Regions from separate parts of the Pseudarthrobacter sp. HLT1-7 genome, predicted to be linked through region 2. Evidence: predicted binding sites of a transcription regulator. Region 2 holds the regulator's gene; the other holds the start of a gene.
The links. The regulator Rex, encoded in region 2, represses fermentation and respiration genes when NADH is low (regulators of the CRP and FNR family bind a similar motif). The targets are predictions, from matches to a motif close to CTTGTGAANNNNTTCACAAG.
Positions count from the first base shown of each region.

Region 1: the regulator Rex is predicted to act here: its motif matches at 1,512-1,531, upstream of AC50X6_RS07940 (glyceraldehyde-3-phosphate dehydrogenase).

Region 1 covers NZ_JBWZCH010000006.1:111,227-120,123, forward strand. The annotation lists gene AC50X6_RS07930 (hypothetical protein) at 162-842, shown strand; gene AC50X6_RS07935 (hypothetical protein) at 973-1,458, opposite strand; gene AC50X6_RS07940 (glyceraldehyde-3-phosphate dehydrogenase) at 1,751-3,241, shown strand; gene AC50X6_RS07945 (hypothetical protein) at 3,339-3,548, shown strand; gene AC50X6_RS07950 (HNH endonuclease family protein) at 3,756-4,571, shown strand; gene AC50X6_RS07955 (1-phosphofructokinase family hexose kinase) at 4,681-5,649, opposite strand; gene ppk2 (polyphosphate kinase 2) at 5,776-6,657, shown strand; gene AC50X6_RS07965 (alpha/beta fold hydrolase) at 6,729-7,433, shown strand; gene def (peptide deformylase) at 7,794-8,366, opposite strand; gene AC50X6_RS07975 (acyl-CoA dehydrogenase family protein) at 8,410-8,897, opposite strand, start outside.
Region 2 covers NZ_JBWZCH010000007.1:127,154-136,050, forward strand. The annotation lists gene AC50X6_RS09135 (FadR/GntR family transcriptional regulator) at 1-272, shown strand, start outside; gene AC50X6_RS09140 (helix-turn-helix domain-containing protein) at 454-666, shown strand; gene AC50X6_RS09145 (30S ribosomal protein bS22) at 871-969, shown strand; gene AC50X6_RS09150 (HAD family hydrolase) at 1,231-2,049, opposite strand; gene AC50X6_RS09155 (glutaredoxin family protein) at 2,160-2,432, shown strand; gene AC50X6_RS09160 (redox-sensing transcriptional repressor Rex) at 2,523-3,218, shown strand; gene AC50X6_RS09165 (hypothetical protein) at 3,265-3,936, opposite strand; gene AC50X6_RS09170 (hypothetical protein) at 4,172-4,885, opposite strand; gene AC50X6_RS09175 (YceI family protein) at 5,154-5,702, opposite strand; gene AC50X6_RS09180 (histidine phosphatase family protein) at 5,909-6,574, shown strand; gene AC50X6_RS09185 (TlpA family protein disulfide reductase) at 6,577-7,203, shown strand; gene AC50X6_RS09190 (cytochrome c biogenesis CcdA family protein) at 7,219-7,974, shown strand; gene resB (cytochrome c biogenesis protein ResB) at 7,974-8,897, shown strand, end outside.

The sequences.
Region 1 (8,897 bases), on a different contig from region 2:
GGGACGCGGGGTCACGGATTGGTCACGAACACGGTGGAACCCATCCGTAGCCGGTGTGCTGTCGAAGTACTCCTGACAGACAAGCACCGGCCCCGTCCGAGCTACTCGGCAGGAACCATCCGCGGGACCGGACACCCCCACTGATTTCAAGGAGTACTCCCATGCGTACGTCAACTAAGACTTTCCTGAGCGTTGCCGCTGCCGGTTCGCTGATGTTCTCCCTCGCGGCGTGCAGCCCGGCTGCCACGTCCTCGTCGGCGCCGGCTGCCTCGTCCTCGGCCGCGGCGCCCGTTGAGAAGGCCAAGCCGCTGGCCGCGATCCCGGCGCTGACGGGTACCTCCACCGCGGTGAAGCTCGATGCCTCCTTCGCCGCGGCCCTGGAGAGCCTTAAGCTCACCCCGGGGGTGGTGGGTACCGCGGCGCTGACCGACGGGTCGCTGATTTTCCCGATCAGCGGCGGCAAGGTCGATTACTACGATCCCGCGAAGGACTACCGCCCGTTCGTCCAGGGCCTGATCAGCCACGCCGGTTCCGGGTTCTCCCTCTCCGCCGGTGAGACCAAGGTGGACCTGACCAACTTCACCATCGACCCGGGCACCTCCAAGCTCTACGGTGACGTCGCGGTCAACGGCGAGATCGCCGCCAAGCAGGCCTACATCTTCAACCTTGACGGCTCCACCCTCAAGCCCCTCCAGGCCGCCGGCGACACCGCCGTCCTGGAAGGAACCCGGGTGCTGATCTCCGACACCGCCGCCGGCCTGCTGAACAAAACCTTCAAGACCGACGCCGTGAAAGCCGACATGCTCGTCGGCATCGCCAAAATCACCGTCAACACCAAGTAACACCCACCGCAACAGCGGCGCCCGAAGCGCCCGCAGGAAGTGCCGCCTGAAATGGCGGCAGCAAGTGCCGCGGACCCTCCACCGGAGGGTCCGCGGCACTTTTCCGTGGCCGTGTCCCGCGCCCGCCGCCTCAGCTGCGTGCTGTGGCGGGCTCCTGCTGCCAAGGCGGGGTGGCCAGAAGAAAGACGGTAGCGGCAAGCATCACGCCCGCGGCGAAGATGGTGACCACGTGGACGGACAGTGCGCTGCCGTTGTACATGGTGATGCCAACAGCCAGCAGAGAGGCGGCCAAGAGCGCCAGCGCCGCAAGATGCTGCCGACGCAGTCCCGCCAGAACCAACAGGGCAGGTATCGCATACCAGATCTTGCTGGCCGTTCCCAAAGAGTTGATCTGGTCGATAACGCCCTCCGTGCCCGGTATCGCGGCCACAGCCTGGGGAAAGAACATCGAGGTGCAGTGCAGAACCAGTCCCAGGGCCCCGGCCACTGTCGCCGTCAGGTCCAGTGCCGACAGCCTGCGTGTGAACCTCGTTGGCGGGAGGCCGGGCACTGCCAGACGGAGCACCAGCAGGGCAAGGGCAACGCCGGCAAGGGCCAGAACGAACAGGATTGACATGGCTCCACCCTAATACGGCACCTCAGGCCGGATGATTCACGTGTCCCTGAGCCCGTGTGAGTCATTTCACGCGTCACGCGACGCGGGCCGCCGTCGTGCCGCCCTAGAATGGACGGTGAACGTAGAAGTTCTGCCGCCGGGTCTGCGTTCGCAGCCGGTGGCTATTTCTTTGCTTACCATGCAGGCGCCCGGGGTGGACCGAATCCCCGCCGGCGCCCAGGTTCCGGACACCCTCCGGCGGCCGACTTCCATATACGCGGACGTATGTGGTGGAATTTAGGAAGGTAGTTCTGTGAGCCAGACATCAGATTCTTGTCTTGATACGTGGATGGGCCGCGAGGCGCTGGCCGAGGCCATGATCCCGGTGATCGGCCGGCTATACCGCGAAAACAACGTGGTGACGTCCATCCACGGGCGCAGTCTGATCAACAAGTCCACCATGAACATCCTGAAGGCGCACCGATTTGCCCGCCGGATGAGCAAGGAAGAACTGCGGCTTGAAGAGACCGCCCCGCTGCTGGATGCCCTGACCGAGCTGGACCTGGGCGCGGCTGCCATTGACATTGCCCGCCTCACCGAGAAGTACCGGGCCGAGGCCAACGGTGCCAGCCTCGATGAATTCCTCCGCGGGGAACTCGCCGAGGTCGTCGGCAGGCGTGGCGGCGACAACCGCACCAGCACCGACGTCGTCCTCTACGGTTTCGGCCGCATCGGCCGGCTCCTGGCCCGCCTCCTGATCGAGAAGGCCGGCGGCGGCCACGGTCTGCGCCTGCGCGCGATCGTGGTCCGTCGCGGTTCGGACAACGACCTGGCCAAGCGCGCCAGCCTGCTGCGCCGCGACTCCGTCCACGGTTCCTTCGAGGGCACCATCAAGGTGGACCTCGGGAACGACACGATCACTGCCAACGGCGTCCAGGTCCAGGTTATCTACTCGGACAACCCCGCCACGGTGGACTACGCCGCCTACGGCATCCACGACGCGCTCGTCGTCGACAACACAGGACGCTGGCGCGACGCCGAGGGCCTGTCCCAGCATCTGCAGAGCAAGGGCGTCTCCCGGGTTCTGCTCACCGCCCCGGGCAAGGGTGACCTCAAGAACATCGTGCACGGCATCAACCACGGCTCGATCGCCGATTCGGACGCGATCGTCTCTGCCGCGTCCTGCACCACCAACGCCATCACGCCGGTACTTAAGGCCATCAACGACCGCTACGGCGTGGTGCACGGCCACGTCGAGACGGTCCACTCTTTCACCAACGACCAGAACCTGATCGACAACTTCCACAAGGGCGACCGCCGCGGGCGCTCGGCCGCGCTGAACATGGTCATCACCGAGACCGGCGCCGCAAAGGCCGTGGCCAAGGCCCTGCCGGAGCTCCTGGGCAAACTCACGGGCAGCTCCATCCGCGTCCCCACCCCTGATGTGTCCCTGGCCATCCTGAACCTGAGCCTGGAAAACGGCACCAGCAAGGACGAGGTCAACGACTACCTGCGGGAAATGTCGCTGCATTCGGAGCTGCGCAAGCAAATTGATTACATCGATTCGCCCGAGGTTGTCTCCACCGACTTCGTCGGCTCCCGCCGGGCAGGCATCGTCGACGGCCTGGCCACCATCTCCAACGAGAAGAACCTCGTCCTGTACGTCTGGTACGACAACGAGTTCGGCTACAGCTGCCAGGTGGTCCGCGTCATGGAGGAAATGGCCGGTGTGAACCCGCCGTCCTTCCCCGCCAGGGACGCCGCCTCGATCCTCGAGGCTGCCGGACTGCCCGTAGAGGTCTGATCGCGGAAGCTTCACACTGCGCCTCCTGGCCCGGACGCATCCATTTTTCCCGGCCGATCCTCTGGAATCGGCCGGGAAAGGGCAGCACAATGGTGCCATGGAACAGAACTCGGCTGTGGAGCACGAAACCGCACTGGAACACGCGCTGGACATCGCGCGGCAGAACGTCAAGGAGGCCAAGCGGCTTCTCGACGATGCACGCGCCAAGCGTGCGGTCGGCGAGGTTGACGACGCCCGGGTCCAACAGCTCGAACGCCTGATGGCCCTGGCTGACGAGGATCTCCGGCGGGTGATTAAGGAGCAGTAGCACCGCGGCGGCAGTCCCGGGACAGCTGGCTGCCACCTGTCCTCCACACTGTGGACAAAGACGTCAACGTCGGAGCCCTGAGTTACGCTCTTGCGGTGCAGGAAAATCCTCCCCGCCGGCCCGCCAGGGCGGGCCCGCCATGACCCTCGGCCAGCCATGACCGTCGGCCAGCCATGACCGTCGGCCAGCCATGAAGTCCGGCCTGACGTGACCGTCACCTGGGCCGGGTTCCGCCGGGCCCGGCGCCGCTCCCGCCAGGCGTGGGCCCTGGTAGCACTTGCTGGCCTTGCCGTCGTCGGGGGACTGGGCTGGATCTTCACGGCAGGCCAGTTCGCCGCCGCGGAACCGCGGTCAACCGGCCCCCGGGAGGCTCCCGTCCTCGCTCCGGGCTGGATGAAGGCCGTGCCCGCTCCCCGTCCGGTTCCGCCGGGGACCGCTGCCGCCGCGTTGGATTCCCTTCCGGTCAGGGGCCGCGCGGCCAGGGACAACTACGACCGGGCCGCCTTCGGCCAGGCCTGGCTTGACGTGGACCGCAACGGCTGCGATACCCGCAACGACATCCTCCGCCGCGATCTGGGAAACGCACAATTCATCGAAGGCTCCCGTTGCCGGGTAGGTGCCGGCACGTTCCAGGAACCTTATACCGGTCACCCGACCGCCTTCCGCCGGGGATCCGAGAGCAGCAAGGCCGTGCAGATCGACCATGTTGTGGCGCTCGGCGACGCCTGGCAAAAGGGCGCCCAGCAGCTGACCGCGCAGCAGCGCGAGCATCTCGCCAACGACCCACTGAACCTCATCGCCGCTGACGGCCCCGCCAACCAGGACAAAAGCGCATCCGACGCCGCCACGTGGCTGCCGCCTAACAAGGCTTTCCGCTGCCACTATGTCGCCCGGCAGATTTCGGTCAAGGCTGCCTATCTGCTGTGGGTGACACTGGCGGAGAAGGATGCGATGAAGCGGATTCTTGGGTCCTGCCCGGGGCAGCCGACAATCGTTCCACAACTCACCGGTCCGCCGAGATGACGAGCCTGACAGGGCCGGCCGTTGCCGGGCCGCCGCAGGCCGCGCTGCCGCCCACACGGGTCCAGCCCAGCTCCACCAGGCTCACCAGTTTCCGCTTCATGGCGGGTGGCTACACCGGGAACGGCTGGGCGGATAGTTCGGCTTCCAGCCGCTCTACATCCGCCCGTCCGCACAGCTCCGTGGCAGGGGTGGTCACCGTCGCGCTGCCCGCGGCGACGGCGGCCCGGAACGCCGTCTCGAGGGTGCGCCCCTGCGCCAGCCGCAGGACAAAGGCAGCCAGGAAACTGTCCCCTGCTCCGACGGTGCTCCGCACCTGCACCTTCGGCACCGCCAGACGGAGAACCCCGGACTTGGAGGCGAGTACCGCTCCCTCGCCACCGAGGGTCAGGGCGACGTGTTCCGCGGAGCCCTCGGCCACCAGTGCCGTGGCCGCCTCGACCTGGTGCTCGGTGCTCTCCAGCGTCGCACCGACATGCAGTCCCAGTTCCCGGCGGCTCGGCTTGACCAGGAAGACACCCTCGGCAAGGGCCTCGGACAACGCCGGCCCGGAAGTATCCACGATGCAGCGGGCGTTGTGCAGCCGTGCCAGCCGGGCCACCCGGGCGTAGAAGTCCTCGGGAACCCCCGGCGGAAGACTGCCACTGGCAACGACATAGCCGCCCACCGGAATCGAATCCGCCACCACGGCCAGGCACAGACGCCATTCGGGCTCACTCAACTCGGGGCCTTGGAGCACGAACCGAAACTGCTTGCCCGTCGCCGTCTCATCGACGGTGAAGTCCTCGCGGGTACTCCCCTGGATCGGCACTACAAGGGTGGGGATTCGTTCGGCTTCTATCAGCCGCCGATAGGCTTCCCCGGTGGGTCCGCCAGCGGTGTAGACCGCCAGGGTCCGGCCTCCGAGCCGCTGCACCACCCGTGCCACGTTCACCCCGCCGCCCCCCGGATCGAGGCGGCTGCTGCTGCAGCGCAGCTTGTGACCGCTGATGACCTTCCCGGTTGACGTGCTGATGTCCAGGGCGGGGTTCACGGTCAGAGTGAGGATGGGCTGCATCGCCGTCGGTGCTGAGGCTTCCATGGGCCAAGCATAGGAGACGGATTCGGCCATTCGGTGACGGTATCCTCTTGTGGGCGTGCGGCTGCTGGGCGAGAATTGGGCCCGGCAGCGAATTTCGCCACGCCGGAACGGACTGGAACGGGAAGCATGGCACATCGCAGGGGCGGCTCAGGCAAGGGAAACGCCAGTCCACAGGGGAAATCCAAACGCGCGGCGAAGCGGCCGCCCCGGCTCAAGCTCAGCGTTTACGAGGCCGAGCTGGTCCGCCTCCAGGCCGAGCTGGTGGCGCTGCAGGAATGGGTCCGCAGCACCGGAGCGCGGGTACTGGTGATTTTTGAAGGACGCGACGCCGCCGGCAAGGGGAGCGCCATCAAACGGGTCACGGAGTACTTGAACCCCCGTTTTGCCCGGGTCGTGGCGCTGCCGTCGCCGACGGACAGGCAGCGGGGCGAATGGTACTTCCAGCGCTACGTGGAGCACCTACCGGCGGCCGGGGAAATAGTCCTGATGGACCGCTCCTGGTATAACCGGGCCGGCGTCGAACACGTGATGGGCTTTTGCACCCCCGCGGAACACAAGCGCTTCATGGCACAGTGCCCGGTCTTTGAACGCCTGCTGATCCAGGACGGTATCCTGCTGTTCAAATACTGGTTTTCGATCAGCCACGCGGAGCAGGAGCGCCGGTTCAGGTCCCGGCTGGATGACCCGATGCGGCAGTGGAAGCTATCGCCGATGGACCGGGAATCGATCCTGCGCTGGGAAGACTACTCGCGGGCCAAGGATGAGATGTTCATGCAGACGGACACCGCGGAATCACCCTGGTTTGTGGTCGAAGCGGAGGATAAGCGACGGGCCCGGATCAACCTGATTGCCCACCTGCTCTCCAACGTCGATTACACCGAAGTGCGGACGGAGCCGGTCACGCTTCCGGAACGACCCAAGGCCGTCAACTACATCCGCCCGCCGCGGGAGCTCTTCCGCTACGTCCCGGACCATGCGGCAGGCCTCGAAAGGCCGGAACCGGGCTAGCGCCGCCGCGCACCCCGGAAATCTCCGCCGGCCCGGTGCCGCCGGCCCGCCGGGTCAGGTAGGGTACCGGCATGGACATTATCCTCGTACCCGGATTCTGGTTGGACGCCTCGTCATGGTCGGAGGTGACGCCTCCGCTGGCCGCGGCCGGGCACCGCGTCCACCCGCTCACGCTGCCCGGGCTGGAAGCTGCCGACGCGCCGCGGGCCGGGATCGGACTGCGCACCCACATCGACGCCGTCGTGGCGCAGATCGATGCAATCGACGCCCCCGTGGTGCTGGTGGGCCATTCGGGCGGAGGTGCCATCATCCACGGCGCCGTCGATGCCCGTCCGGACCGGGTGGCCCGGGCCATCTATGTGGACAGCGGTCCGCTCGCCGACGGCGGAGTCATCAATGACGACCTTCCGGACGACGGCGACGACGTGCCGCTTCCGCCGTGGGAACTTTTCGAGGACGCAGACCTCACGGACCTGGACGATCAACTGAAGTCCATGTTCCGGGCCCGCGCCATCCCGCAGCCGAAGGGCGTAGCCCAGGACCGGCAGCGGCTGCACGACGAGCGCCGCTACGACGTCCCGGCGACCGTCATCGCCTGCGAGTTCCCGTCCTCCATGCTCATCGAAATGATCGGGGCAGGCCACCCGTTCGTGGCGGAGCTCGGGCGGATCCGCGAGGTCGACTATGTGGACCTGCCCACCGGGCACTGGCCCCAGTTCACCAGGCCGGCCGAACTCGGCGCAGCCCTCCTCGCCGCCGTCGGACGCGCTTCCTGAGGAAGGCCGCAGGGCCGGGATGCAGGCGACGCAGGACGCCTAATGGGCATTTTCCCTAGTTCGTCGGGGGTTCAGGCAGCGCCAGGACGTTTTAACGCCGGGGGACATGCCCATTCTTCGCACCCGGAACTGGGCAGAATGACACTATGTCCATCCGCGCACTCCGGCGCGGGGCATGTCCCTTCGGGCCGCTGTCCAGTCCAGCGGGACATGCCCATTCTTCGCACCCGGAACTGGGCAGAATGACACTATGTCCATCCGCGCACTCCGGCGCGGGGCATGTCCCTGAGCAGTGCCCTCCCAGCCCCCAGCGCTCAGCCCCCACGCCCGGACCCCCCGACGAACTAACGAAGATGCCGGTCAGTGCCCGAACGGGTCCGGATCCACACCCGGCAGCCAGGTCAGCCCGGGCACGCCCCAGCCGCTCTGCTTTGCCTGCTTCATTGCCTTGCGGGAGTCGCGGCCCGTCAGCCGGTTGACGTAGAGCTTGCCGTCGAGGTGGTCGAATTCGTGCTGAATCACTCTCGCGAACCAGCCCGTCGCCTCGAAGTCCACCGGGTTGCCGTCGCCGTCGAAGCCCTGAACCCGGGCCCAGTCGGCGCGCTTGAGCGGATACTGCCCGCCCGGGAAAGACAGGCAGCCTTCCTCCTCCTCATCCGGATCCGGCAGTGCGCCGGAAATTTTGGACAGGGTCAGCACCGGGTTGACGACGGCGCCGGACGGCGGGGCGCCGTCGTCGTTGTCGTACCTGTAGATGAAAAGCCGTATACCCACCCCGACCTGGGGTGCAGCCAGGCCCACGCCGTTGGCGGCGTCGTTGGTTTCGAACATGTCGGCGATCAGGGTCCGGAGTCCGTCGTCGAAGGCGTCGACTTCCGCGGCCCGGCGGTGCAGCACGGGCTCACCCCAGATCGTGATGGGCAGGACGGTCATGTCAGGAAAGTTCCTCTGGTAGTTGCTGGCTGGTTGCGGGCGCTCAGCCGGCGATGGTGCGGCCGACGACGTCGCGCATGATTTCGTTGGTGCCGCCGAAGATGGTCAGCAGCCGGGCAGCCAGATAGGCCTGCGCCACCGGGTACTCCAGGATGTAGCCGTAGCCGCCGTGCAGCTGCAGGCAGCGGTCCGTGACGGACTTGGCGCGCTCGGACGCCCACAGCTTCGCCCGGGCGGCGGACGCGGCGTCGAACTCGCCGGCGTTGAAGGCAAGGATGGCCCGGTCCACATAGGCTTCGGTGACCTCGACCTCGGTGAGGATGTCGGCGAGTTCAAATCGGCTGTTCTGGAAGTCGATGATCCGTTCGCCGAAGGCGTTGCGTTCCTTCGTGTAGCGGACGGTCGCCTCGTAAACGGCGCGGACGACGGCGGAGCTCGCCACAGCGATCGCCAGCCGGCCCTGCGGGAGCTGTTCGGCAGCATACTGCAGCCCCTTGCCTTCCGCACCCACCAGGTCTGTGTGCGGCACCC
Region 2 (8,897 bases):
TGGACGTCCGTTTCCATCTGGCGCTCGCCAACGCCGCGGGCAACGCCGTGGTCAGCGCCATGATGGCTTCCCTGCGCGAAGCCATTCAGGGCTACGCGGGCCGGCTCACCGGAAACCTGCCCGACTGGGACTCCACCGCGGCCCGTCTCCGCGCGGAACACCGGGGCATTCTGGCGGCCATCAGCGCCCACGACGGCGGCCGAGCGGCCACGTTGGTCGCGGACCACATCGAGGGCTACTACGCAGAAGCCGGGCTGGGCTCAGGGGACTGACCCGCCGGCCGCACTCGGAGAGGATTCCGCGGAAAGCCCCGGTGATTCCTGCGGAGGCCTTTCACATTGGCATCATCAGCCCCTAGAGTATCTAACACGTGGTTGTTTGATGGCTCAGCATCGGCACACCGCCATGTCAGTCAAATGGGGTTGCCGTTCGCTTGAGTAAAGGAATACGGAAATGTCTTCGGAGGCTAATTTCTCCAACGCACGGTTCTTGACCGTGGCTGAAGTCGCGGACGTCATGCGCGTGTCCAAGATGACCGTGTACCGACTTGTCCATTCCGGCGAAATGCCGGCTGTCCGCTTCGGCCGGTCGTACCGGGTGCCGGAGAACGCCGTCGAGCAGTATCTCAAGGGTGCTGTCGTCGACGGGCACACGGAAACAGCCTGAGTCTTGCCGCGGCGCCGGCTGCTGCCGGAATATCAACTGCAGGCATCCGGGAGTGCCTGCGGTCGTGGTGTGCCCCCGGGAGGCGGTACCCTGTTAAGGAACGTTTTACGTCATTGTAAGAACCTGTCCGTTGTTCAGTCTGCTGCTTAGCCCGCGGACCCTTCCCAACAGGCAGGTACTGCATCTAGCCGGTAAGGAACTTTCGTGGGTTCAGTTATTAAGAAGCGTCGCAAGCGTATGGCCAAGAAGAAGCACCGCAAGCTGCTTCGCAAGACGCGCCACCAGCGTCGCAATAAGAAGTAGAGATACTTCGCAGAATGTGAATGCCCGTTGCCTTCCAGGCGGCGGGCGTTTTCTTTGGGGTTTTCGCGCCGGATTCGGACGGGCGACGCCCTTTCGCGCTGGCGACGCCGGTTTGGCCTGGCGACGCGCTTTCGCGCGGGCGACGCGCGGATTCGCGTAGCGCCCGGCAGGAAACGCCGCGCCAGGATTAAAGCGCGGCGAAAACTGGCGCGGCAGTCGCGGGCCGCGGGGCGGATCCGCAAGTGGAAAGGTGCCCGCAGGCTACAAGGTAGGGCCGCGGAAGCGGGAGAAACCCCGCCAGAGGCCGTAGATGACCCCGCCGGCCGTGGCGGCCTTAAGGCCCAGAGTCGCTGCGCGGCGTCCGGAGCGGAAATCGTAGACCGGCCAGTTGTTCTCCCGGGCGTGCCGGCGCAGCCGCGAATCCGGGTTGATGGCCACGGGATGGCCCACCATGCTCAACAGCGGGATGTCGTTGTGTGAGTCGCTGTAGGCCCAACAGCGGTTGAGGTCCAGGCCCTCGGCCTCGGCGATCACGCGGACAGCGATTGCCTTTGCGGGGCCGTGCAGAATGTCGCCCACCAGTCTGCCGGTGTATGCCCCGTCCACGATCTCGCCCACCGTGCCGAGGGCGCCGGTGAGGCCCAGTCGCGTGGAGATCACGGTGGCCACCTCGATTGGCGTCCCCGTCACGAGCCAGACCTTGCGGCCCACCCGGAGATGCTGCTCCGCGAGGGCCTTGGCGCCCGGCCAGATCCGGGACTCGATCATCTCGTCATAGACCTCTTCGCCCAACGCCTCGACGTCCTCTACCGTGATGCCGGCGGCCAGGGTGAGGGCGGAGTCGCGGACGGCGTGAACGTCATCCATATTCTCGCCGCGCAGCACGAACATCAGCTGTTTCCACGCAAAACCGGCGGCCTCGCGGGCAGTGAAAGCACCGCGCTGGTGCATCTTGCGCGCCACATGGAACAGGCTGGCGCCCCGCATGAGGGTGTTATCGACGTCGAAGAAAGCGGCCTCGCCTTGCTGCGGCGGCGCAGCAGGCTGTCCGGCCACGGCGACGTACTTCTCCTCGGGCATTCCCTGAGTCTAGCCAACGCGGCGGCTGGTTGCCGTCGACCGGGCCGCGGAGCCCGGGCCTGATGTGCCGTGCGTCGACGCCGGAGGGTATGCCGGGCTACCGTGGAACCATGCCTACGCCCACGTCCCTCCCCGATGTAGTTCTGATCACCAAAGCCGACTGCCACCTCTGCTCAGACGCGCGCGCCGCCGTCGGCCGGGTCACGGAAGCCCTTGGCATCGGCTGGAGCGAACAGTCGGTGGATGACGACGCGGCGTTGCGTGAGCGGTTTGCCGAGGAGATCCCGGTGGTGCTGGTGGACGGTGTCCAGCGGGATTTCTGGAAAATCGATGAAGTCCGGCTGGAGCGGACTCTGCGCAGTGCCCTGCAGCTGGGAATCTGACGCGGCGTGGCCCGAACAGCTGCTTGCTTTGTTGGCCGAACGGCCGGGGCTCTAGAGTGGGAGGCACAACGCGACGCAATGGAGCAGATAGTGACTTCGCTGGATTCAACTCCCGAGGCTGTGCACGGGGGGACGGGGGCTGCAGCCAAGCAGATTCCGCCCGCGGCCGTATCCCGGCTGACCATCTACCTGCGCGCCCTGACCACGTTGCTGGCCGAAGGGGTGGACCGGGTCTCCTCCGAGTCACTGGCCGAAGCCTCGGGTGTCAGTTCATCAACGCTGCGCAAAGACCTCTCCCACGTCGGCTCCTACGGCACCCGCGGTGTGGGCTACGAAGTGAAGTACCTCAACCGGCATATTGCCGCGGCCCTCGGCCTGACACAGGACTGGAAGGTCGCGATTGTCGGTGCGGGCAACCTGGGCAAGGCCCTCGCGCGGTACGGCGGCTTCGAATCCCGGGGCTTCGACATCGTTGCGATCTTCGACGCCGACCAGATGGTGGTGGGCAGCGAGGTCGGCTGGCTTCGGGTCAGTGACGCAGCTGATCTTCAGCCGGTGCTGCAGCGCACCGGTACCAACATGGTGGTGCTGGCGCTGCCGGCAGCGGCGGCGCAGAGTGTCTGCGACAGCGTGATTGCCGCGGGCGTCCGCAGCATCCTCAGCTTTGCCCCGGTGATGCTCCAGGTGCCGCCGGGGGTGAACCTGCGCAAGGTGGACATGGCCACTGAACTCCAGATCCTCGCGTATCACGCACAAAGGGCGCAGAACCCGGAGGACGCCGACTAGTTTCAGTCGGGCCGTCCGGATCCCGCGCCCTGCGCGCCGTGCCTGTTTAGTTGGGTGCGCCCGGCTGTCCGTACGGATTAGCGAACGGCTGGCGCTTGCTGAAATAGGGCGAGTTCGCGGGGAGGTAGAGCAGCACGATGCCCGCGATGCCGAGGACGGCCGCCAGGGTCGAAAGACCCAGCGGGAAGAGGCTGAAGACCGACAGCGCGGCGAAGACCGTGCCCAGGATGCGAGCCCAGTTCTTGCCCTTGCGGACGTTGAGGGCGACGAGAGCGTAGAGGCCGGCGCTGATTGCCGCGAAGACGAGGATGGTGCCCGTCAGAAACGGCTTGAGGTCCTCGTACGCCACGTCGGTGCCGCTGGCGCTCATTTGCTGCTGGAACATGTCCCGCATGGCGGCGCTGTCCAGGGCACCAAGGGACACCAGCAGCGAGATCACCCACACCGCGCCGGAGGCGACGATGAGCCAAAACGCGATGTTGACCTGCTTCGGCATGGCGGCGGGGGCTTGTGGCTGGCCGGGGTGGCCCTGGGCGTACGGGGACTGGCCGTATTCGGCCTGCCCGTACTGAGGCGGAGCCTGGCCGTACTGCGGGGCGGCGGGTGCGTTCTGGCCGTACTGCGGGGCCGCGGGTGCGTTCTGGCCGTAGCTCGGCATCGGCTTTTCGCCCGGCGTATTGCCGTCCGGGTTGGCCGGCGGGACGGGAGGGATACTCATGGCGGTCCTTTTGCATGTCGGTCTGGAGCGGCTACCGGGACCAGAATCCTGCCCTGCCCCCAGCATGGGTATCTCCACCGTACCGCGGGCCGGTCGCTGCGCGGATCATTCCCGAGAGGTATTCTCAGCCCGCGTACAACGCGTCCAGTGCAGTGCAAGCGGAGGGGCCGTCGCGGGGCTGGTGCCCTGCAACGGCCTCTCAGCCACCCTCAAACGGTTTCCCTCCGGCCCTGGATCAGGCGCGGCCCCGGACGGAAGCGAACCAGGCCTGGGAATTGGGCAGCCACATCAATACGGTCGCCGCGAGGCTGATGAGGAACCCGGACCAGTTGGTGCCCCGTCCGTCCACGGCGCCGGCGCTGATGATGTTCAGCAAGAGGGAAATGCCGGCAACGATCGTGAGGGCAAACCGGGCCCATTCATGGCCTTCCTTCATTTTCATGGCCAGGACAATCTGGGCCGCGGCCAGCGCGAGGGCAACGAGCGCCAGCAGCAGAACCACCAGTCCCACGCCAGGCGCGAATGCGAAGAGGACAAATGATCCGAAGAGGACGATGATGCCGCCCAGCAGGCCCAGAAGCCCGCCAATCAGCCAAACCCAGTAGGAAACTTTCAGTTCGGTCGGCATCCCAGTGACGGTGAACATGCCGGAGAGGCCACCCCGGGGCATAACGTCATTGAAGGTCTTAGGACGCCCTGTCGGCATCTCGAAGCGGAACCCGCCCGCCGGCGCAGGCCCGCCTTGCGGATACCCCTGCGGGGGTTGGCCGGAGCCCGACGGCGGCTGGTAGCCCTGCGGGGGTTGGCCGGAGCCCGACGGCGTCTGGTAACCCTCCGGGACCGTCGGTGTTACCTGGGGCGGCTCGGAGCCAGCGGGCGGAGCGCTGCTGCCCTGCGGCGGCTGGGCACCCGGTTGCTGCGGGGGAGTTACATCACTGGGGTTGCTCATGGCTCTCACTGTAGACCGCGCATGTGCCGATATCTAGGAATCTGAGCCGATTGCGGACAATGCCGAGGCGCCGATAAATCAGGGCCCGAGGCGGCCCGAGGTGGTCCGGCAGCACGTTCGGCAGCGCGTCCGGCAACATGTCCAGCGGCAGCCGGGCCGGGGTAATACAGGGCAACCCGATCCATCGCGGGGATGAAGCGGGTTGCCGGCGGTTTCAAGCCGCGGTGACCGGCCCGATTTGCACGCCAGGCCGGCCCAGGAATGCTGGCTAGGCAGCCGGTGCGATGAAAGCCAGTTCGAGGTTGACGGCTACCTTGTCGCTGACCAGCACGCCGCCGGCCTCGAGGACCGCGTTCCACGTCAGGCCGAAGTCCTTGCGGCTGATGGTGGTCTCGGCGGACAGGCCGGCGCGGGTGTTGCCGAACGGGTCAACCGCAACGCCGTTGAATTCGGTCTCTAGGGCCACCGGGCGGGTGACACCCTTGATGGTGAGCTCGCCCTGGAGTTCGTAGACGTCCCCCTTGGGGACGATGTGCTTGGAAACGAAGGAGATTTCCGGGAACTTCTCGACGTCGAAGAAGTCTTCGCCGCGGACGTGGCCATCGCGGTTGACATCGCCGGAGTCGAAGCTCGCGGTCTTGATGGTGGCGCTGACCTTCGAGTCGGCGACGTTCTCGGCGAGGTCCAGGGTGGCTTCTGCATCCTTGAACTGGCCGCGGACCTTGCTGATGCCCGCGTGGCGGACGGTGAAGGCAATCTCGCTGTGCGAGTTGTCCAGGGTCCAGGTGCCGGTGGTGACGTTGACGGGAAGTGCCATGGTGTTCTCCTTGAAGTCGGGTGTTGGGACAGATTTGATCATTGACCGAAGCGTCATTAGTTGAAGACTCAACTAACTGCTCACCCAGTATAAACATGCATTTGCATCTTTTATTCCACTTCCGGGGAACATTTCACAAAACTCGTCAGTTCTACCTGTCGTAGAAGATTTCGTCATTGCCCCTGCCCTTTGAGAAACTGGTACACATGCCCCAAGCCACTGTTCATCTGCTCCGCCACGGCGAGGTCCACAATCCCGATGGTGTCCTCTACGGGAGGCTGCCGGAGTTTCACCTCTCCGCGCTCGGCCGGGAGATGGCCCGGACGCTTGCGGAGCATTTCATTGAGCGGTCCGTGCAGGGGGCGAAGATCGTCCACCTGGCCGCCTCACCGCTGACCCGCGCGCAGGAGACGGCACAGCCCATCGCCGAGGCGCTCAACCTCCAGATCACCACCGAGGACCGGATTATCGAGGCCGCCAACTACTTCGAAGGGGTCCATGTCACCAAGGCCGAGCTCCTGAAGCCGAAGCACTGGCCGATGCTGCGCAACCCGCTCCGGCCCTCCTGGGGTGAACCGTACAAGGAACAAGCGGCCCGGGTGATCGCCGCCGTCCAGGATGCCCGCCGTCGGGCGATCGAACTCGGCGGCGAAGACGCAGAGGCCATTCTCGTCAGCCACCAGCTGCCCATCTGGACCACCCGCTTGAGTGCGGAGAAAAAACCGCTCTGGCATGACCCGCGGAAACGCGAATGCACGCTCACCTCGCTCACATCGCTGGTGTTCGACGACGCCGGAAACTTCGTGCGCGTCGACTACAGCGAGCCGGCTGCCGTTCTCCTGCCCGGTGCCTCAAGCACCCCGGGGGCCTGAGCATGGGCAGCACTCATCTACCCTTTGGCCACCCGGCACTGACCCGGCGCAGCGTCCTGACAGCTGGAGGCGCGGCGCTCGCCGTCGTGCTGGGCCTCTCCGCTTGCGCGCAGGAAGATGCGCTGGCCAAGCAGGCCAAGGCCGGCGACAACAAGAACTACGTGGCCGGCGACGGCTCGGTGACGGAGTTCGCCGTTGCGGACCGCAAGACCCCCATCGCCATCAAAGGCACCCTCTTCGACGGCACCGCCGTGACGCCCGATGCCTTCCAGGGCAAGGTCACCGTGCTCAACTTCTGGTTCGCCGCATGTGCCCCCTGCCGGGTCGAGGCGCCCTCGCTGGAGGCCCTGCACCAGGAGTTCAAGAGCCAGGGCGTGCAGTTCTTCGGCGTGAACCTCCGCGACGAGAAAGCCACTGCGGACGCGTTCGACAAGTCCTTCGGCCTCACCTACCCGAGCTTCAACGACAAGGACGGTGCGGTGCTGCTTGCCGTCTCCGGCCTCGTCCCACCTGGCGCCGTTCCCACCACACTGGTGCTGGACAAGCAGGGCCGGGTGGCGTCCCGCGTCCTCGGCGAGATCCAGAAGGGCACCCTCAAGTCCCTCATCGCCGCAGCCGTGGCCGAGTAGCGGACGGCGCAGACCATGAACAGCCCCTTCGCCGAAGCCATCCTGAGCGGCTCGCTGCTGCTGGCCATCCCCGTGGCGCTCCTGGCCGGACTCGTCTCCTTCCTGTCGCCCTGCGTGCTGCCTCTTGTGCCGGGCTACCTGGGCTACGTCACCGGCCTGACCGGCGTCGACCTCCAGAAGCAGAAGCGCGGCCGCATGCTGGCCGGAATCGGGCTCTTTGTCCTGGGCTTCTCGGTGATCTTTGTGCTGCTCGGCGGGGCATTTGGCCAGCTGGGAGCACTGGTCACGGGCTCGCAGAATGCTTGGATCACGCAACTGCTGGGCATCTTCGTGATCATCATGGGAGTGGTTTTCCTGGGCGGCTTTGGTTGGCTCCAGCGGGACGCCAAAATACGTGCCAGGCCGCCTGCCGGGCTGTGGGGTGCGCCCCTGCTGGGCATCACCTTCGGGCTGGGCTGGGCGCCGTGCATCGGGCCCACTTTCTCCGCGGTCCAGCTGTTGAGCCTGTCCGGCGGATCTTCGGCGGCCAAGGGCGCGTTCCTGGCCTTCGTGTATAGCCTCGGCCTCGGCATTCCCTTCCTGCTGATTGCCTTGGCCGTGCGCCGCGGCATCGGCGTGATGTCCTTCTTCCGCAAGCACCGGCTCGCCATCCAGCGCACCGGGGGCGGGATCCTGATTGTGCTGGGCCTGCTGATGGCCAGCGGAGCGTGGGGCACCTGGGTTTCCGCGTTGCAGTACTGGTTCCAAAACGATGTGAAATTGCCGATCTGATGAGCGAGCGAGTGAACGTAGAGAAGAAGTCCCCGGCCCCCGGCGTCACGCCCGAGGGCGCCAGCCCTGTGGCCGCCGCCAAGGCGGAAGCTGTCCTCCCGGTGCTCGGCCCGCTGGGCATGCTCCGTTGGGCCTGGACCCAGCTGACCAGCATGCGCACGGCGCTGTTCCTGCTGCTGATGCTCGCCGTCGCGGCTGTGCCCGGCTCGCTCTTCCCGCAGCGGCCCGCCAACCCGTCCATCGTCACGCAGTACATCAAGGACCGCCCGGATTACGGCCAGCTCCTGGACACACTGCAGCTATACGACGTGTATTCCTCGGCCTGGTTCTCGGCCATCTACATCCTGCTGTTCATCTCACTGATCGGCTGCGTGATTCCCCGCGCCATCGCGCACTACAAGGCGATGCGCTCCCAGCCCCCGCGCACCCCCGCACGGCTCTCGCGGCTGCCCGAATACGGAACGCTGGTGATCGCCGCCGACGCCGGGATCCCGGCGTCGGGCGCCATCTCCGACGCCGCCGGGCTGCTGAAGAAGCGCGGCTACCGCGTTGACGTCCGGGACCCCGACGGCGCCCGGCCGTCCCTGGGCGCCGAGCGCGGCTTCCTGCGCGAAGTCGGGAACCTGCTCTTCCACACCTCACTGATCGGGGTACTGGTCTCAATCGCAATCGGCGGACTGTTCGGCTACAGCGGGCAGCGGATCCTGGTGGAGGGCGACACCTTCGTGAACACCCTGGTGGGCTACGACCAGTTCACGCCGGGCACCAACTTCCAGAGCGGCCAGCTGCAGCCCTATTCGGTCCAGCTGGACAAGTTCCAGGTCGCGTTCGACCGCGAATCGAAGGGTAAGGTCGGCCAGCCCATCGACTTCAGGGCCGATGTGACCACGAAGGAAACCCCGGACGCGCCCGCCCAGAAGAAA